Regions from separate parts of the Serratia bockelmannii genome, predicted to be linked through region 1. Evidence: predicted binding sites of a transcription regulator. Region 1 holds the regulator's gene; each other region holds the start of a gene.
The links. Region 1 encodes LexA, which represses DNA repair genes until DNA is damaged. Its sites were predicted from a motif close to TNCTGTATGTACATACAGNA; they were not measured.
Positions count from the first base shown of each region.

Region 2: recA (recombinase RecA) is a predicted target of LexA. The motif match lies at 3,380-3,399, and genes of this name have one in related genera.
Region 3: ACSJLU_RS08430 (DNA translocase FtsK 4TM domain-containing protein) is a predicted target of LexA. The motif match lies at 2,729-2,748, and genes of this name have one in related genera.

Region 1 covers NZ_CP196512.1:4,727,232-4,734,147, forward strand. Annotated here, with positions in the region: gene dusA (tRNA dihydrouridine(20/20a) synthase DusA) at 73-1,083, opposite strand; gene ACSJLU_RS22460 (tetratricopeptide repeat protein) at 1,286-1,819, shown strand; gene ACSJLU_RS22465 (RNA polymerase sigma factor) at 1,838-2,383, shown strand; gene ACSJLU_RS22470 (sugar O-acetyltransferase) at 2,388-2,960, opposite strand; gene zur (zinc uptake transcriptional repressor Zur) at 3,206-3,718, shown strand; gene ACSJLU_RS22480 (CsbD family protein) at 3,821-4,030, opposite strand; gene dinF (MATE family efflux transporter DinF) at 4,346-5,683, opposite strand; gene lexA (transcriptional repressor LexA) at 5,787-6,395, opposite strand; gene ACSJLU_RS22495 (diacylglycerol kinase) at 6,498-6,866, opposite strand.
Region 2 covers NZ_CP196513.1:2,494-9,409, forward strand. Annotated here, with positions in the region: gene ACSJLU_RS24745 (hypothetical protein) at 1-236, opposite strand, end outside; gene umuC (translesion error-prone DNA polymerase V subunit UmuC) at 517-1,791, opposite strand; gene umuD (translesion error-prone DNA polymerase V autoproteolytic subunit) at 1,845-2,225, opposite strand; gene recA (recombinase RecA) at 2,225-3,334, opposite strand; gene ACSJLU_RS24765 (hypothetical protein) at 3,785-3,949, shown strand; gene ACSJLU_RS24770 (DUF1493 family protein) at 3,946-4,272, opposite strand; gene ACSJLU_RS24775 (STM2901 family protein) at 4,272-4,733, opposite strand; gene ACSJLU_RS24780 (DUF2913 family protein) at 4,759-5,394, opposite strand; gene ACSJLU_RS24785 (PBECR2 nuclease fold domain-containing protein) at 5,597-6,094, shown strand; gene ACSJLU_RS24790 (hypothetical protein) at 6,436-6,916, opposite strand, start outside.
Region 3 covers NZ_CP196512.1:1,751,498-1,758,413, reverse strand. Annotated here, with positions in the region: gene ACSJLU_RS08430 (DNA translocase FtsK 4TM domain-containing protein) at 1-2,663, opposite strand, end outside; gene lrp (leucine-responsive transcriptional regulator Lrp) at 2,784-3,278, opposite strand; gene trxB (thioredoxin-disulfide reductase) at 3,933-4,904, shown strand; gene ACSJLU_RS08415 (LysR family transcriptional regulator) at 4,981-5,868, shown strand; gene gstA (glutathione transferase GstA) at 5,962-6,579, shown strand; gene cydD (heme ABC transporter permease/ATP-binding protein CydD) at 6,755-6,916, shown strand, end outside.

The sequences.
Region 1 (6,916 bases):
ATAGGACAGGCATCCGGTAACTCACCGAATGCCTGGCGAAAAACACTAACTGTTGGTCAAATTTTTTGCGGGTTACGCCATTTCGACGCGCGGCTGACGCACCAGCGCCAGCGCCTGCTCCACCACCCGCGCATCGGCGCCCGGCTTGTGGGCGTTCTCGCTCAGGTGGCGACGCCACTGGCGCGCGCCCGGCACGCCCTGGAACAAACCGAGGATGTGACGGGTGATGTGGCCGAGATAGGTGCCGTTGGACAGCTCGCGCTCGATATACGGATACAGCGCTTCGACGATCGCCACGCTGTCCGGCACCGCGGTCTGCGCGCCGAACAGTTCGCTGTCGACCCGCGCCAGGATACCCGGATTCTGATACGCCTCGCGCCCCATCATCACACCGTCCAGATGCTGCAGATGCTGCTGCGCCTCTTCCAGCGTTTTCACTCCGCCGTTAATGGCGATGGTCAGCGCCGGGAAATCCCGCTTCAGCTGATAAACGCGCGGGTAGTCCAGCGGCGGCACTTCGCGGTTCTCTTTCGGGCTGAGGCCGGAGAGCCAGGCTTTGCGAGCGTGGATAGTGAACATGTCGCACTCGCCGCGCCCGGCGACGGTCTGGATAAAGTCGCACAGGAAGGCGTAGCTGTCCTGATCGTCGATGCCGATGCGGGTCTTCACCGTCACCGGTATCGATACGACGTCGCGCATTGCCTTGATGCAGTCGGCGACCAGCGTCGCCTGGCCCATCAGGCAGGCGCCGAACATGCCGTTTTGCACGCGATCGGACGGACAGCCGACGTTGAGGTTAATCTCGTCATAACCGCGCTGCTCCGCCAGCTTGGCGCAATGCGCCAGCGCGGCCGGATCGCTGCCGCCCAGCTGCAGCGCCACCGGATGCTCTTCTTCGCTGTAGGCCAGATAGTCGCCCTTGCCGTGGATGATCGCGCCGGTGGTCACCATTTCGGTGTACAGGAGCGTTTCCTTGGTCAAGAGGCGGTGGAAGTAACGGCAATGACGATCGGTCCAGTCGAGCATCGGCGCGATGGAGAAACGATTGGCGGCGTAGGTTGGGGCGTGGTTGTCTTTCGTCATGCTGAGTTACTGGCTACCTGAGTCTGTCTGGGTTCAACGAACGGCGCGCGGCCGCAAACGGCTATTATAACGACAATCGGCGCCGTTGGGAAAACCCGCTTGCCGCCGGCAAAAATAAGCGGAGACAAGGCGAATAAACCCACTCGTTCAGGTGTTATCTCATTACGGGCGCGCACGGCGCCTCTGCCTTGAGGACACAACCATGAACAGCTTCATTAAACGCCTGCTGGCATCGGCCATTGCCGGCTGCCTGCTGTTTTCCGGCACGGCGCTGGCGATGGGCGGCGACGGCAGCAGCCAAACCCCGCCGACCTGCCCGAAAGGCCAGGTCTACGACAGCAAAACTCAGACCTGCATGGTGGATAAAAGCGGCAAGGTCGACGACGTCGACCGCACTAACTACGCCTATGCGCTGGCGAAAAGCGGCCGCTATCAGGAAGCGCTCGATATGCTCAACACGCTAAAAGATCCCAACACCGCCGTTGCGCTGAACTATCGCGGCTACGCCACGCGCAAACTTGGCCGCACCGATGAGGGTATCGGCTATTATTTAAAATCAGTAGCTCTCGATCCGAAATACCCTAAAGTGCGCGAGTACCTGGGGGAAGCCTACATGCTGAAAGGCCGACCCGATCTGGCGCGCCAGCAGCTGCAGGTGATCCAGTCGCTGTGCGGCACCAAATGCGAGGAGTACCGCGATTTGGCGGCGGCCATCGACCGCCACCCGGAATCTTGATCCGACGCGCCTGCGGAGGTGACTATCAGCGGCGATGCGATACGCGATGAACTCGGCCACTATATCTCCCGCCTGTGGCGCTATGCGCTGGTGCTTTCGCACCGGCGGGATATCGCCGACGATCTGGTGCAGGCGACCTGCCTGCGTGCGCTGGAGCGCGCTGCGCAATTCACTCCCGGTTCGCACCTGGATCGCTGGTTGTTTTCCATCCTGCACTCCATCTGGCTCAATGAAGTTCGCGCCCAACATCTTCGCCAGGGGCAAGGCTGCATGGCGGCGGAAGAGCTGGGCGATGCGGACAACGGTGAACAGCCGGTCTGGCTCCATGAAGTGATGCGACGCGTCAGCCGGCTGCCGGCGGCTCAGCGCAACGCGCTGTTTCTGGTGTATATCGAAGGGCTATCCTATCGGGAGGCCGCGAAAGTGCTGGCGGTGCCAATCGGCACCGTCATGAGCCGCCTGGCGGCCGCACGCTTGGCGTTGGCCGATGACCGCCCGTTGGCAAACGACGGCCCGCACCGCAAAGAGAGCCATCCCGCCCCCTTGCCTCCTGCTCGTCGATAACGCCCTATTCCAACGAGCGGATAACCCGGCATGGCTGCCCCAGCGCCAGCACGTTGGCCGGGATGTCGCCGGTGACGATGCTGCCCGCGCCGATGGTCGTGCCGTCGCCGATGGTCACTCCCGGCAGGATCACTACGTTGCCGCCGATCCAGACGTTGTTGCCAATGGACACCGGCTGCGCCGAGGTGCGGAAAGGGAAATCCGGATCGCCGGTGAAGCGCTCTGCGGCCTTCAGCGGGTGGCTCGGCGTATAGATTTGCACGTTGGGGCCGATCAGCGTGTTGTCGCCGATGGTGATGGTATTACAATCGAGGAACACCGCATTGACGTTGATAAAACAGTTTTTACCGATGCGGACATGCTGCCCGTAGTCACACCAGAACGGTGTTTCAATCCAGCTCGCCTCACCCCAAGCACCGAACAGCTCACCGAGTAGGCGGTTTTTCTCGTCCGCCTGATGCGAGTCCAGCGCCCCCAGGCTTTTGGTCAACGCCCTCGCTCGATGGTACAGGGCGATCAGTTCTTCATCGCGGCTGTTGTACTCCAGGCCGCCTAACAGCTTCTCTCTTTCCGTCATCACACAGGGCTCCTGCTCATCACGCGGGTGAAAGGCGTTATACCGCTCTCGTCCCCCGTTCTCCAGCGCTAAAACCGGCAACGTTGATTTGCCGCCCGACGGCGGGGAAAAGTTGTGATGCAACTCTCTTTTCGCGCGATCGGCGCGCTTTTCCTTGCGCTATCCTCAGGGGAAAAGGGGGCAACTCTCGGCGATTCGCCGTAATCATGGTAAAATCGGCTTTTTTACGTACCGGGATATTTGCGATGAACTCAACCACCCAGGAAAAGCTGCTGGCGCAGGCTGAACGCCTCTGCCAGCAACGCAATGTGCGATTGACGCCGCAACGGCTGGAAGTGCTGCGTCTGATGACTCAGCAACCCGGTGCAATCAGCGCATATGACCTGCTCGATCTGCTGCGCGTCGCCGAACCGCAGGCCAAGCCGCCGACGGTCTACCGCGCGCTGGATTTTCTGCTGGAGCAAGGGTTTATCCATAGAGTGGAATCGGCCAACAGCTACGTGCTGTGCCACCATTTCGAACAGCCGATGCATACGTCCGCGCTGTTTATCTGCGACCGCTGCGGCCAGGTGACCGAACGCACCACCGAAGGCGTGGAAGAAACGCTGCAGAAGCTGGCGCAGGAAGCCGGATTTGCGCTGCGGCACAGCGTGGTGGAAGCGCACGGTCTGTGCGCCGGTTGCGTTGAAGTTGAGGCTTGTGACAGCAAGCATGATTGCGCCGAACACGATCACAGCATCGCCATCAAGAAGAAATAATACGAAGTCAGGTACTTCCCTGTACCTGCAGCCGGGGCGCCAGAGGATGGAGCGACGCCGGCCTGCGCTGTTGCCGGCCGCCGTCAGTGGCGGCCCTGCGTGTTACCAGCGGTGTTTGGTGTGACCTTCCCAGGCTTTCACCTCTTTCTCGGCCGCCTCTTTCTGGTAACCGTAGCGCTCCTGGATTTTACCGACTAGCTGTTCGCGTTTCCCTTCGATGACCGTCAGATCGTCATCGGTCAGCTTGCCCCATTTTTCCTTCACTTTGCCTTTCAGCTGCTTCCAGTTACCGTCGGCTTGATCTTTATTCATAGTCTCTCCGTTAACCTGTGGTGAATCAGTGATCCCTGTCGCCGGCCGGGGTTAAACAGAAGTTTTTCTGGTTGATACTCCCTTCACCTTAAGAAGCACCGCTCCCCTTCATTCACCAGCCACATGATTCATTCTAGTTAAACATGGAAATAAAAAAGCCAAACATCAGAATAAAAAACCATTAAAAAGAAAAATAAACACAAAAAACGCTAACAAACAACGAACTAAACCGGAAATATTCAGGCTGAAAACATGTAAGCAAACATGAATAAAAACATAAGATAAATTAATAATTAACCCAACAAAGCGTCCGGTCTAACGTGCAGCAAACCAGCTGCCGCGCACCTGATGACGGTGCCAAATCCAACCCAGCGCCACGCCACGCAACGTCAGAAACACCGCCAGCGCCAGCCAGAGCCCGTGGTTGCCTAGCAGCGGCACGCTGAACAGCGTCAGACCATATCCTGCCGCGGCCACCGCCATACTGTTACGCATCTCGGCGCCGCGCGTGGCACCGATAAACATGCCGTCCAGCAAATAGCACCACACCCCGACCAGCGGCAGAATAACCTGCCACGGTAAATAGTGGGCGGCCAACGCACGCAGCTCCGGCAAGGAGGTCAACGCCGCCACGATCTGCTGGCCGGTAACGGCATACGCCAGGCCGAAAGCCAACGCGACCAGCCCAGCCTGCCTGCAGGCCGCGTGCCACACCTTACGCAGTTGGCTGCCGTCCCGGGCACCGTAGGCGTGGCCGGAATGGGCCTCCACCGCATAAGCGAAGCCGTCGAGCGCATAGGCGGTAAACGTCAGCAGGTTCATCAACACCGCGTTAACCGCCACCACATCGCTCCCCAGGCGAGCGCCGAAAATGGTCAGCGACGCAAAACACAGCTGCAGCAGCAATGAGCGCAACATGATGTCGCGATTGAGCGCCAGCAGGCGGCGCAGATCGCCACGCCAGGCCTGACGCAGCATCGCCAGGGTAATACCGCGCAGACGCATCACTCGCCACGCCAGCCACAGGCCGAGCAATAGCGTGGCATATTCGGCGATGGCGGTGGCCGCCGCCGCCCCTCGTACGTTCCAGCCCAGGCCCATCACCAGCCAGATATCCAGCACGATGTTCAGCAGGTTGCCGACGATCAGCAGGATCACCGGCGCACGCACGTACTGCACGCCGAGCAGCCAGCCCAGCAGCACCAGGTTGGCCAGCGCCGCCGGTGCGCTCAACCAGCGGATCTCAAGAAAACGCCGCGCCTGCTCCAGCACCTCGCCATCGCCGCCGACGATCCGCAGCGCCAGTTCAATCAGCGGGTAGCGCAACAGGACGATCGCCCCCCCGGCCAACAACGCCAGCAGCAGCGGTTGCATAAAGGCGCGTGCCAGCGCCTGCGGGTTCTTCGCTCCCAGCGCCTGCGCCGCGAGGCCGGTGGTGCTCATGCGCAGGAACAGCAGCAGCATGAACAGGAAGCTGGTCGCCACCGCGCCGATCGCCACGCCTCCCAAATAGATCGGGCTGTCGAGGTGGCCGATCACCGCGGTGTCCACCAGCCCGAGCAGCGGCACGGTGATATTGGAGAAAATCATCGGCAGGGCGAGGCGCCACAGGGCTTTATCGGTGTCGCTGGTGAAGGCGGAAATCAGGCGCATGATGGGATGTTCCTGTGACAGAGTGACGAAGGGCGAGGTCAGAAACAAAAACGCCCCAAAACAGGGGCGATTGATACAGGGAGCGGCGGTGATGGCGCGGCGATTAAATCCAGTCGCCGTTGCGGATCACGCCGACCGCCAGCCCTTCGATCGTGAAATTCTGCTGGCGCAGATCGACCACGATCGGTTGGAATTCATTGTTCTCCGGCAGCAGCTCAACCACGTTACCGTGCTTTTTCAAGCGCTTGACCGTCACTTCGTCTTCGATGCGCGCGACCACGACCTGGCCGTTGCGCACGTCTTGCGTTTTGTGCACCGCCAGCAGATCGCCGTCCAGAATGCCGATGTCGCGCATCGACATGCCGTTCACCCGCAACAGGAAATCGGCGCTCGGTTTAAACAGGGAAGGATCCACCTGGTAGTGCCCTTCGATGTGCTGCTGCGCCAGCAGCGGCTCGCCGGCGGCGACGCGGCCGATCAGCGGCAGCCCTTCTTCTTCTTCCATCAGCAGGCGGATACCGCGCGACGCACCGGAGACGATTTCGATCACGCCTTTGCGTGCCAGCGCCTTCAGGTGCTCTTCGGCGGCGTTAGGCGAACGGAACCCCAGACGCATCGCGATCTCGGCACGCGTTGGCGGCATGCCCGTTTGCGAAATATGATCGCGAATCAGATCGTAGACCTCTTGCTGTCTGGTAGTTAGTGCTTTCATTCCGCCCCCTGTTTGTTTATACAGTCTTGCTGTGAGTATATACAGGTAAGCGCGGATTGGGAACCGAAGAATAAATAAAAATCAGTCAGTAGGCGACTTTCGTCAGCCAAAATGCTGCCACAAGACCGTGCCCCAAACGAACAGCGCCAGCACGATCGCCAGCGACACCGCCGCCGATCCCATGTCCTTGGCCCGCCCGGACAGCTCATGGTGTTCGCTGCCGATGCGATCCACCACCGCCTCGATCGCGCTGTTCAGGATCTCGACGATCATCACCAGCGCCACCGATCCGATCAATAAAATGCGCGCTATCGCACCCACGTCCAGCCAGACAGCCAGTATGATAGCCAGGAGGGTCACCACCAGTTCCTGGCGGAACGCCGCCTCGTGTTGCCAGGCGGCGGAAAGCCCTTTATAAGAATAGCCGGCGGCCTTAATGATGCGGGTCAATCCGGTTGCTTGGTTTGCCATGTTTTCGTGCCTTTCTCAGAGGTCGGTCATAATAAAAAGAGTCTAGAACA
Region 2 (6,916 bases), on a different replicon from region 1:
TTGAGTTTATTTGCACATGCTATATCATTTTTTAATTTTATGGCTAAAGCATAGCCATTTTCCGCGCTTTTTTTAATTGGTGATATTTCCTCGATACACTTTTTATCCAAGATAAATTGAAGATTATTGCTTTCATATACAAGTTTATTTTTTTTACTATCCACACACCCTACTGAAGTGACGCAAAGAGCAGTAATTAATATAAATTTAAGCATATTTTCAATCCACGATGTCATGCTAATAATTATTTAGACCACCATCGATAACACTCAACCCATGTTTAGTCCAACTTTTGAGCGCATTGGTTGCAGTGGCCATTCCTTTCACACTGGAAACGGTAGTGTTTTTAAGTTGCCAACACAGCTCTTGTTTGCATCCGGCTTGTCCTTTTCAAAGTGATATGACCCTATGATGGTAGCATTACAGGGGGAGCATTCCAATGAAAGTGATAATCAATATCATTAACAGCTTTTCACGTTTTTCTCATTGAACTACGTGTTGCAGTGAAATCACGCGTTATTTCAGATGCACGACAGGCACGTCTTTCAGTCGTGTGGTCCAGGCCGGCGACAGCCGCTGCCGTTTCATCTTCCAGCCATCGGCCCGGTCGGGAATGCCCTGCCCGGCAAACCACACCGGCGCCCGGCCGTCCTGATTGAGACTGTCGAGCAGCTGCATCAGCCGATCGCTGTTTTTGCGCGGCGGCGCGTCGTCAAACAGGCCGAACTGCGCCACACGTTCGCTGGTGAAATCGCCCAACATCACGCCGCAGCGGTGATAGCGGTGGCCGGCGATAAAGATCCGTTCCAGCGCCCGTCGTGCAGCCTGAATGATGTCACGGCTGTCCTGGGTGGGCGTTGCCAGTCGGGTGGTCGCCTGGTTGCCGTAATAGGTCTCGCCGGCGGCGAACGGACTGGTGGCCACGAAAACCGAGATGTGCCGGCAGAACTGCCGCTCGCCACGCAGCTTTTGTGCTGCGCGCTCGGCATGTGCGCAGACCGCCTGACTGACGCTGTCCAGCTCGGTGGGCTTGTCGCCGAATGAGCGGGAGCAGACGATTTGCTCTTTCGCCGCCGCAAATTCCTCCAGGCCCAGGCAGGCGATGCCGTTCAGCTCGCGCACCGTGCGCTCGAGCACCACCGAGAAATGACGGCGCGCCGCGGCCGCCGGCATGTCGGCCAGCTGCAGCGCTGTGCTGATCCCCATCGTTGCCAGCCGGCGGGCAATACGCCGGCCAACGCCCCACACTTCCTCTACCGGCACGTGCGCCATCAGGCGTCGCTGGCGCGCCGGCGAACTCAGGTCGACCACGCCGCCGGTCTTGTGCCAGGTCTTGGCGGCGTAGTTGGCCAGCTTGGCCAGCGTCTTGGTCGGCGCAATACCGACGCCGACCGTCAGGTGGGTGCGGCGCCGCACCTCTTCACGCAGCCGGCGACCGAGAGACTCCAGCTGCGCGGCCGGGATACCGGTCAGATCGCAGAAAGCCTCATCGATTGAATACACTTCCAGTCGCAGCGTCAGCTGGGCAAGGATGGCCATCACCCGATGCGACATGTCGGCGTAGTAGGCATAATTCGACGAAAACGCCACCACGCCCTGCCGCTCGGCGTCCCGGGCGATTTTGAACCAGGGCTCCCCCATCTTGATGCCGCAGGCTTTCGCCTCGCGGCTGCGCGCCACGACACAAGAGTCGTTGTTGGACAGGACCACCACAGGACGGCCGCGCAGGTCGGGGCGAAAGACGGTTTCGCAGGAGGCGTAGAAGCTGTTGACGTCAACCAGGGCAAACATGGCGGGGTTCTCCGGGCTTTGCGGAATGGGCAGATGGCGATAACCGGGCCGGGTTACAGCGTGTGAATGGCGTGGCGCACCACGCCGAAGATCACGGTCTCGATGTCGTCACCGAGCGGAATGGGCGCAAAGGCCGGATTGGCCGGCAACAGCATTGGTCGGGGCAGCAGCTGCAGGCGCTTGCAGGTGAACTCGCCGTCGACGGTGGCGATGACGATGTCGCCGTGCTGCGCCCGGTAGAAACACTCCACGACCAGCAGGTCGCCGTCGAGGATACCGGCGTCCTGCATCGACTGCCCCTCGGCGCGTACCAGGTAGGTGCTCTCCGGGTGACGGATGCAGATGTCGTCCAGCGACAGGCGCTGCTCGAGGTAGTCCTGCGCCGGCGACGGAAACCCGCAGGGCACGCCGGCATCATAGAGGCGTACCGGCATCACACGGCCTCCGGCGCGCTCTGCCAGGCATCGACATCCGGGGGCGTGTCCGCGTCGGCTGAAGCCGCGGCCGGCAGCGCCGCCTGCAGGTAGTGCGTGCGCAGCTGCGCGGTCAATGTGGCCACCACGTCGGGACGGTCGCGCAACCAGCCGGCGGCCTTCTCGCGCCCCTGCCCGATTTTATCCCCCTGATATTCGTACCAGGCGCCGGTCTTGAGGATATATTTGGCGTCGACGGCCAGATCCAGCACTTCGCCCTCGCGGAAGATGCCGGCGCCGAACAGCAGCCGGAACTGTGCCTGGCGGAACGGCGGCGAGACCTTGTTCTTGACCACCTTCACTTTGGTATCTCGCCCGATGATGGTCTCCCCTTCCTTGACGTTGCCGGCGCCGCGCACATCGAGGCGAACCGAGGCGTAGAACTTGAGGGCGTTGCCGCCGGCAGTGGTTTCGGGATTGCCGAACATCACGCCGATCTTCATGCGCAACTGGTTGATGAAGATCACCACCGTGCGGGTGGTGTTGATGCTGCCCTTCAGCTTGCGCATCGCCTGGCTCATCATGCGGGCCTGCAGCCCCATCTGGGCGTCGCCGATCTCGCCTTCCAGCTCGTTTTTCGGCACCAGGGCGGCGACGGAATCGACCACCACCACGCCGACGGCGCCGGAACGCACCAGGGCGTCACAGATTTCCAGCGCCTGCTCGCCGGTGTCGGGCTGGGAGATGAGGAGTTCACCGATATCGACGCCCAGTTGCTGCGCGTAACGCGGATCAAGGGCGTGCTCGGCATCGATAAAGGCGCACTGCAGCCCGGCGCGCTGGGCGCAGGCAATGACCGACAGGGCGACGGTGGTCTTGCCGGACGACTCGGGGCCGTAGATTTCGGTGATGCGGCCGACCGGCAGGCCGCCGCCGAGTGCGATGTCGAGGCCGAGCGAGCCGGTCGGGATACGCTCGACAGCCATGCCATGGTTGTCCCCCAGGCGCATGATGGCGCCCTTGCCGAACGCTTTCTCGATGGCGGTGATGGCGCTTTGCAGCGCTTTGGCGCGATTTTCCTGTGTTGTGGCCGTGTCCTGCGGTGTGCGGGTTCGTGATGCGTTGCTCATCTAGTGTTCTCCTCTGGTCGGAAACCGAATGCGTTATTATAATTATACTGTATGTATAACCAGTATAATATAAATCTGAGGGGGAATGACAAGCGATAGGGCGCGACTTTCAGCTATTAGAGGAACAACTCGCTCATTTTGAAGTGGATTTTTTTCTGTCTCTCAACTGTTGCGACTTAGCACGATTTCAGAGGGGTTGGATCGTTATCTGCCAGCCAGCTCCGGCAGACACAAGATGTTGTGTCTAAAGCAGCTGAATAAGGTACAAAATGTTGTGTTTCCAGGCGTGATCGTCACTTGCTACTGGCGCCATTGTTTGCCAAACTGCATTGCAGTAATATGACAAAATGACATGTTTTAGGGGCGGTGATGACGGGATTTGAGCTGAAACTATGGCGAACGGGGCTGGGATGGACACAGGAACGGGCGTCAAAGGAGTTTGGGATTTCGATGCGTACCTACATCCGCTATGAGCATGCTGATCCACCGAGGGCGATTGAATTGGCCATCCAGGCCCTGTCTCTGGCCGCGATGTTGCCGGATATCGACGCACTGCCGGCAGATACGTTACGGCAGCGTGTCAGAACGCTGGCGGTTGACATCCAATCCGGCTAATACAACCAGCGTCCGGCTTTCGCCGACTCGACCAACATTCTGATGGTGAGCGGTTTTAGGGGCTGGTCGGGCACCTTTGAACCGAAAAACTCTGGGGCAAAATAATGGGTGAATTCCATGCCGGCCGGATCGACCTGCCATATGGCTAGGTAGGTGTTGATCGCGTCGTCACCGTCATCCCACCCAATCTTGAGATCTTCCCGCAAGCGTGTGTCCAGGGTTACCGGCACTTTCGGGCCCCAGAAGACATACTTCCGCGGGCTGAAATTTTCATAGTAATAATCAATGATCTCTTGCTCTATTTGCGCGGGCGTCTTCATCATCAAAAATAGGTCCACTGAATTCTGTCTGCCGGACGGGCAATGAGGTTGAAACGGTCTTTTACATCGCGGCCGATCGCGTAAATGGTCCAGGCCGACAGGGCATACCCCAGCCAGGGAACATTGCGGCCGATAAATTTTCCCCAGTTATTCACGTAGCTGATGTGCAGGCGCTGTGGGGTTTCACCCACCAGTGTCGGTAAACGGATACCTTTCGGCAAAGGCTTGTCCAGGTATTTCCGTGACAGTCGCGAGGCGATTGATGTGCCTGGTGTAGCGGTCCCCGGCTTTTGGCGCGTGGGAAGCCAGGGTTGCCCTGATGCGATCAAGACGGCATCGGCAACGCTGATCCCCAGATGTTCACGGAGCGCATCGACGGTGATAAGCCACCACAGCTGCTGGGGCGTCAACTGGGTATACCCCTTGTAGAAATACGTACCGTTTAATTCCTCAACCGTATCCATAGGTTATCCTTTACCGTAGGGGATGTCAGGTTGGCGCGTTGCTGTGCTCGCCTGGCTCCAGTGTTACCGTTTGATATGTCGGCTTGCTGTCTGCAAGGCGGGCCTGCAGTCCATACTCTGCCATGACCTGAATGAACGTATCGACATCGCCGACAATGCGAAAAGAGACCGGCTGCAGGTGATGGCCATCCTGAGAGAAGGCGGCATTGAGCGCCGTTTTTTCGACGTAAAAACCGTTGTGCTGGGATGGCGTGAGGGTGGTTTCCGACCGCCACTCGCGGGCATCCATCACATAGTTGTCCCAGTCCCGATCTTTCAGGGTTTCAGTCGCGTAAGTGAGCCGAAACAAATCGGACTGCGCGGCGAGATTGCCGCTGCAGGAGCGCCACAGGTATTCCAGATGCTGGCGCAGTTTACCGGCCGGCCCGTGTTTGCGGCCGCGTTCGAGCAGCCAGGCGATATCCACGGCGACGCTTCTGGGAAATCGCTTCTGTTTTTGGGCGGTGGCCAGCCAGCGGATCAGGAACAGGTTTTCGGCATAGGGCGTGCCGGCGATACCGTCCTGGCGGGCGAGCCCCAATGCTGCCAGGGCGCAGAACGCCAGATGGCTGAGTGCTGCGGTGGTGTTATCCGTAGTAACGGATTTGGTTTTGTCTAACAACGTTGTCTGCCCTGCCCGTTTTGACGAATGGTTAAAGGGACTCTGCGATCCATCACCATTCAGTGTAACTGGCTATCCGGGCAGTGACCAGCAACGCATTGCACTCCAAATAATTACCAATGTAGGATTCTACTCCGAAACCGAACATCGCAAAACATGGTAAAATGGGCCATTATCTAAGCCGATAAAGGGTAGGAGCAGCGTGGCGCGAGCAATAAAAGGATTGATTACTTTCAAGGATTTAGGGCGTCCTGACCTGCGCGAGCTGGAGAGAGAATTCAGGTTAGATCCTACTCCAGAAATTGAAGCCGGAGGCAGTCTTGAAGCTGCAGTCACTCTGTTGGAACTGCACATGGGTTTCACTGAACCGGAAATGTTAATCGTCCGCAAAGAAACAATCATCGGTACGCTCAGTATTCTCCGAGATAAATTGGAACATATCGTTGAAAAGCGCCTTGATGCTCGCGAACGCTACGTGTTGCTTGCGTTGGATACGCTGGCTAATCCTTATGAAGTGTGGGAAACCATGTATGATGACGGATTGGCACGCTTTCTTTTTATCGGTGCATACCGGCAGAAACAGCAGATGTTGGTTGTCGTGGCGCCGTGGGAAGGAAAAGTGCTCTGGAATTTCATGCACACTGACGCGAAAAGCCTCAATAAACATCGACAGGGAACTTTGCTTTATAAACGGCAATAAAAAAGCCGCCATTTTTCAATGGTGGCCTCAGGGAGCTGGGCCTGTTTATTTTACACCTTCAGGCGGGAGGTGTGAGGTTTCACCCTAGCACAGAATTCAGGGATCCTATGGGGTCCTTCCACCAACTCTAGCACCCTGATGCAGTTGGCTTCTCGCTCGTAAATAATAGTATGCTATTACTACGAAAACGTCAATCACCCCGGCTAATCCGGCATAACGGCTCTTCATCCTTGGTCACAATGAGCAGTTTCAGATTAACGTTGTTGTGATGGTGCTTTAACTACACACCAGGCATTTGTTCACCAGGTAATTTGCCCTGTGCCGCAAGCCATATCTGACGTTTATTCGCCGGGCTGAAGTTCCCGGATACTCTTCAAGTCAAGACGGTTTGCACTCCAGACGCCGCTTCCGACCTCAGCGCCGGTGGACTTTCTGAATCGGAGTCCACACTCACTGACCCACTGAGTGCGGGTTTCACGCAGCCTGACATGGCGTGGTTTGTAGCATTCAGTGATTGTCCCTTCGTGCGTCATTTTCGGCCGCTTTTTCATTGCAGGGACATGAGCGGCTTTAGCGGACGGTCCGGCAGGTGACCCGTCGCGGTACTCCGCAAAGATCTCCCTGGACACCAGTACCGGTAAAGGCTCAGGTTTGACGTTCTGGCCTGCCGCCGCCAACAGATCGTCAGCCGTCTTCTTCAACCAGCCATACAGTTGATGGCCGTCACCCGGAATGATATCCAGGGTCACTTCACGCGTGGTGATCGTGCCTTCCAGACGGCGAACCTTCTGCAGGAAGGCGCCCAGCGTCCCGCCGGACGCG
Region 3 (6,916 bases), 2.2 Mb from region 1:
CCGACCGACTTACCGGAACCGGTGGTACCGGCGACCAGCAAGTGCGGCATTTTGCCCAGATCGGCCACCACCGGTTCGCCGGAGATGTCCTTACCCAATACGATGGACAGCGGCGACGGGTTGTCGCGGAAGGCCGGGCAGTCCAGCACTTCGCGCAGGTACACCGTTTGACGCTTGGCGTTCGGCAGCTCCAGACCGACATAAGGCTTACCGGGGATCACTTCCACCACGCGCACCGCCGAAGTCGACAGCGAGCGCGCCAGATCGCGCGACAGGTTGGAAATGCGCGCCGCTTTAACGCCCGGCGCCAGATCCAGCTCGAAGCGGGTGATGACCGGCCCCGGCAGGATATCCACCACGTCGGCTTTTACGCGGTAATCGGCCAAACTGGCCTCCACCAAGCGCGCTTTCTGTTCCAGCGCGAAGGAGTCGACCGGCTCCACCTCTTTCGGCGCTTCGGTCAGCAGATCCAGCGTCGGCAGCGGCGTGGTCGGCTTCTGCAGCGGCTGATCGTTGCGCATCAGGAACGGGTGAATCAGGCTGTCCATCGCCGGGTGCGGCTCAGCCGGAGCTTGCTGAGGCTGCTGCTGAACCGGTTGCTGTGGCTGCTGATATTGCTGCTGCGACGGCTGTTGATACTGCTGTTGTTGCTGCGGCTGCTGATAAGATTGCTGCTGCGGCTGTTGGTATTGTTGCGGCTGCGCATGCGGTTGCTGGGCAGCCGGCGCCGCAGGCTCAAACTGGCCAAACGGCACGTCGTCCTCTTGCTCGCTTTGCTGTTCAATGCGCTCTTCAAGCTGTGGGGACAGCGTGAACATCGGCTCGCTCGGGCCATCGTCCACTAAATCCGCCATCGGCGAGAAGCTGAAAGCATTACGGGTATCGACCGGGCTGGCGGCCGGCGCCTGCGGGGCAGTCTCTTGCTGACCATAACGCGCCTGCTGCTGCTCGGCGAAAGCCTGACGCAGCGCAGCCTCTTGCCGCGCCTCTTCATCGTCCTGTTGGACTTCACCGTAACGTTGGTTCTGTTGTTCGGCGAACGCTTTACTCAGCTCGGCTTCCTGCTGAGCCTGTTCATCATCCTGCTCCGGCGCGTAGCTTTCGCCATAGCGCTGGCTTTGCTGTTCGGCGAACGCCTGGCGCAGCGCGGCTTCTTGCTGCGCCTCTTCTTCCTGCGGATTTATCGCCGTCGGCTGTTGAGGCTCCGCCTGGCGCTGTTCCTGTTCGGCAGCACGCTGCGAAGGCAGCTTGATGCCGTAGGAAGCCAGCTCACGACGGGTCGGAATACGCACCGGATTCGGCCGCGGCAACTCAGGGCCGATACCCTGTTTAACCTGAGAATTGCCGTCGCTGGTCGCCGTGAAGGCCGGCATAAAGGTCGCCGCCGCGGCGCCCGCAGCGGCAGCGGCTGCCGTATCCAGTTGTGGCTTGGCGCCGGTGGCGCTGAAACCACCTGCTCCGCTGACGTCGGCACTGTCGCGCTGCGCGGCGGTAAAATCAAAGGGAGAACGCGCTGTCGGCTGCGGGGCCGGCTCTTGCCAATTGCCCAGGCGCGGCTCATCGTCATCCTGATAAGGATCGACAGGGCGCGTCGCCTTAGGCGCTGGTGTTTCTTCCGGGATTTCGAAGGAATACAGCGGCGGCGTGGCGTCTTGCGCCGGGGTGCTCACCGGGTGCTGATTGACCGAGGCCGGCGCGGCCGGCGCCACCGTTACCGACGGCGCCTGTGTGGCGATCGGCGCGGCAACGGGCTCGTGGATCTCTGCCTTCACCGCTGGTGCAGGCGAAGCCGCCGGCGCGATTGGCGCGGCGTCGGCTTCAACCTCACTATCGTCGGCTCGCAGGCCGCTGAGCAACGGATCGGCGGCGTCTTCCCCCGCCTCTTTGGCGCTTTCGGTGACCGAGGGTGCGGAGAACAGCACGTCGTCATCGGCAGCCGCGGCTCCGGCGGCGGTCGCCGCAACCGCTGCAGCGGCGCCCTTCCCTACCTGCTCAGGCTCGTCGTCAACGTAACGCTCGTCATCCTCGAAATAGCGATCTTCGCGGCGTGAGCGATTGGTCATCACCGTCGCGACGCCCAACACCGCACCGCCGATCTTCTCGGCGATCACCAGCCAGGACCAGCCGGTAAACAGCGTCAGCCCCGCAGCCCACACGCACAGCAGCGCCAGCGTAGCGCCGATGCCGTTGAACCACGGCAACATGGCGTTGCTCAGCAGGCTGCCGATCACGCCGCCGGAAGCGAAGTAATAGAGATCGTCAACGTTCAGCGCCGCCAACCCGCAGGAGGTAAGCACTAACGCCAAGGTACCGATCAGGCGCAGGGAGAGCGCGAAATAGTCGACGTAGTCTTTGTTGCCGCGTTGGCGATAGGCTGCCCAGCACAGGATCAGCATGATCGGCGGTATCGCGTAGGCGAGCACCCCGAAGGTGAAGAACAGCGTGTCGGCCAACCAGGCCCCAACACCGCCGCCCAAATTGTGAATCGGCTCATGCCACGCGGTCTGCGACCAGCTTGGGTCAGACGGATTGAAACTGACCAACGCAGCCATGAGGTAAACGGCAAAAATCGCTACCACGATAAGCGCAGCCTCCAGCAAACGCCGGCCACTGCTGAGTCTTTTCAGGGTAACTTCTTTATCTTCTGTATATTCCTGGCTCAAGAAAGGCTCTCCAGGTTCCTGTTAGCTGACATAGCAACAGCGCCGAGAAGCTTTCCCGGCGCCGAAACTGTATGAATAAACAGGAGTGTAACCAATTTAATCAGGTTTTGCACCTGCACCTTACCGTGTTTTGATAACCAGACGGTTACTCTGTTTCACTTCTTCCATCACTACGTAGGTACGGGTGTCGTTAACCCCCGGCAAACGCAGCAAGGTTTCGCCCAGCAGTTTGCGGTACGCCGACATGTCCGGTACGCGGGTTTTCAACAGGTAGTCGAAATCACCGGAAACCAGATGACACTCCTGAATCTCTTCAAGCTTCTGCACTGCCGAGTTGAATTGCTCAAACACATCCGGCGCGCCACGGTTCAGCGTGATCTCCACGAAAACCAGCAGGGACGCATCCAGATAATGCGGGTTAAGCAATGCGGTATAGCCATGAATGAAACCCTGGCGCTCGAGACGGCGCACGCGTTCTAAACATGGTGTCGGGGATAACCCCACGCGCTTCGAAAGCTCGACGTTCGAAATACGCCCATCCTTCTGCAGCTCATTCAGGATGTTGCGGTCGATACGGTCGAGATCTTTACCCGGGCGTTTCTTGTTGTCTGCCATTATTATTGTCTCTCTTATTTTCTTCCGTGCACTTGCCACACCCTAGCCAACGTCAATGTGTAAGGGTTCGTTCCAAGCGAAGACCCGATGCCTGTCATGTGCTTCTTCACTACCATCATTCCACGCCGCGCAGCCTGTCTGTCCAACCCCGCGCGACGCCGGCAACGACGTTTAGGTCGAGAAAAAATCAGCAAACGCTTGCGCGCCCTGCTCCGCACATCCACCGCGCATTGCCGCCTCGCGGCGCAAATACGTACGATTTGCTGGTGTTACGGGGATAATTTCTTCTTCCTATGATGTTTTCGCAAATGCGCAGCGGATTGTCAAAGTAAAAGAAGCAAAATCAGAACAACGTACCGTCATGAAAAGTCTGCATCCCATTTTTGGTTATGAATCGCTGGCAGATAAACCCCGGTAGGGAGCGGCTGAAGTCGCAGAATGCGCCGTTTTTGCGCGGTTGGCGATTCGGTAGCCGAATGCGGCTTTGATAAGGTAAATTTCTGCGTTCGGCGTACGATTTGCCGACAGCGGGCGCATTAATAGGCGACAACTATCATACAAATCGTTAACAACGTCGCCCGGCGCTTTTTTTAATGCGCCATTTTCCCTACAATCGGCTTCATTGTCCGCCATTGTGGAATAAAGAGGTTATTCATGGGCACGGCTAAACATAGCAAATTACTGATTCTGGGCTCCGGCCCGGCCGGTTACACCGCCGCCGTCTACGCGGCGCGCGCCAACCTGAGCCCGGTGCTGATCACCGGTCTGGAGCAAGGCGGCCAGCTGACCACCACCACCGAAGTGGAAAACTGGCCGGGCGACGCCGAAGGCCTGACCGGTCCGGCGCTGATGGAGCGCATGCGCGAACACGCGGAGAAGTTCCAGACTGAGATCGTCTTCGATCATATCAACAGCGTCGATCTGCAGCAGCGCCCGTTCCGCCTGTTCGGCGACAGCGGCGAATACAGCTGCGACGCGCTGATCATTGCGACCGGTGCCTCCGCCCGCTACCTTGGCCTGCCTTCCGAAGACGCCTTCAAGGGCAAAGGCGTTTCCGCCTGTGCGACCTGCGACGGTTTCTTCTACCGTAACCAGAAAGTCGCCGTGGTCGGCGGCGGCAACACTGCCGTTGAAGAAGCGCTGTACCTGTCCAACATCGCCGCCGAGGTTCACCTGATCCACCGCCGCGACAGCTTCCGTTCAGAGAAGATCCTGATCGACCGGCTGATGGAAAAAGTGAAAAGCGGCAACATCGTGCTGCACACCGACCATACGCTGGACGAAGTGCTGGGCGATGAAATGGGCGTGACCGGCGTGCGTATCCGCAGCACCAAAGCGGAAAACGAAACCCGTGAACTGGAACTGGCCGGCGTGTTCATCGCCATCGGCCACAGCCCGAACACCGGCATCTTCGGCGGCCAACTGGAGCTGGAAAACGGCTACATCAAGGTGCAGTCCGGCATTCACGGCAATGCGACCCAAACCACCATCCCCGGCGTCTTCGCCGCTGGCGACGTGATGGATCACATCTACCGTCAGGCAATCACCTCCGCCGGCACCGGCTGTATGGCGGCGCTGGACGCAGAGCGTTACCTGGACGGCATCGCCGGCGCAGAAGTCTGCTAAGACGTTCTCTTCATCAGCAAAAAGCGGCTCTCGAGCCGCTTTTTTTTGTCTTCAGCCCCCAGGAGGATGCACGCCGATGCATAATCTTCTTCACTGGCGCTTGCTGGTTGCCGTCGCCGACAACGGCACCATCACTCAGGCTGCGGCGCTCTGCGGCATGACGCAGTCTGCCGCCAGCCAGGCCATCGCTCAACTGGAGACGATGCTGAGCACCCGGCTTTTGGTGCGCCAGCCACACAATGTCGTCCTGACCCAAAGCGGCCTACAGATCGTCGCCCATGCCCGCACGATGTTGGAAGGACTGCGGGCCATTCAACAATGCGCGCAGCAAGCCGGTAACGCGCACGCGGGCAAAATACGTCTGGCCAGTTTCCCGTCGGCATTTAGCAAGCTGTTGCCGCCGCTGCTGCGCAAGTTTCGCCGTCTGTATCCCGACATTGAGCTGATTACGCTCGAGGGCACCGACCACGAAGTGGAGAGCTGGTTAACATCGGCAACGGCAGACATCGGCGTGGTGCTCAATCCGGCACCGGAGCGGCTGTGTTTCCCTTTGGGGGAAGACACCTGGTTGGCGGTCGTGCCCAGCGCGCACCCGCTGGCGCGAGAACGGTGGCCGGTGGCACTCGATGCCCTGTTTCGGCTGCCTTTCATCCTGGCGACCGGCGGATGTGATGTGAATGCGCAAAGTTTAGCGCAGCAGTCGGGCCTGGCGCTGGCCGATATCCGCGCCACCGTCAGCGACTGGCAAACGGCGTTGACGCTGGTCAGAGAAGGCACGGGCGTTGCGCTGATGCCCGCGTCGGTGATCCCGCCCGATGCGCTCGGAGTTTGCGCTCTGCCGCTCGTTGCGCCGGTTTATCGTCGTTTCGGCCTGGCCTGCTCATCCGAGGCGGCGGCCCTACCGCCCGTCCAAACCCTGCTGAATTATCTGCGCGAACAGGAGCAAACCCTGGCCAGTCGCTGAGCTAATAGCGGCTTTCTGAAATTTCCATTTTCCCGCCGGCATCCGCGTCGGCATGCTGTGGCAAGCGCTCTCATTGACCCACAAGGAAATAGCATGAAGCTGTATTTTGCTCCCGATGCCTGCTCGCTGGCCCCACATATCGTCCTGCGGGAATTAGCGATCCCTTTCACCCTGGTCAGGGTAAACAATCGCAGCAAGCGCTGCGCCGACGGTGAGGATTTCTATCGCATCAACCCAAAAGGTTACGTCGCCGCCCTGCAGCTGGACGACGGCAACGTGATCACCGAAGGCCCCGCCATCGTTCAATACCTCGCCGACCAGCGCCCAGAGAGCCGGCTGGCACCGCCACCGACGGCCTTTGAGCGGGTAAGGCTGCAGGAATGGCTTAATTTCATCACCAGCGAGATCCATGCCGGTGCCGCCCCCTTGTTCAATGATGCCCTGCCCGAAGATGCCAAGGCGTTGCTGCGCGACAAGTTGAGACGGCGATTGGGTTATCTCGCGCAAGCGTTGGCACAACAAACTTACCTATTGGGAACGTATTTCAGCGTCGCTGACGCTTATCTGTTTACCGTGTTGCGCTGGATGGCGCGCTTCGAGATTTCGCTGAGCGAGTGGCCACCGCTCCAGCATTATGTGATGCGGATCGCAGAGCGAGCGTCGGTGCGCGCCGCTCTGGAAGCCGAGGCCACGAGTGAGCAAGTCAAATAGTCGGTAACGCGTCTGTTATAGCCACATTTGGCCGCTTTATTATTTTCAGTCTGCCGGGTGACGAGGTAACATGGGACCTCGCTTGTTTGTCGCCGATTGCGCCAAACACTATTATTTAACAGTACGTTAACCCAGTCCGTAACAAACGGGCACCGGCGACGCAGACGCATATCTGATGAAAAAAAACAGACAGCAACAGTTAACCCGTTGGCTTAAAACCCAGAGTTCGTTGGCGCAGCGTTGGCTGCGCCTTTCCATGCTGTTGGGGCTGTTCAGCGGCCTGCTGATCGTGGCGCAGGCGTGGCTGCTGGCCAGCCTGCTGCACGCCCTGATCATC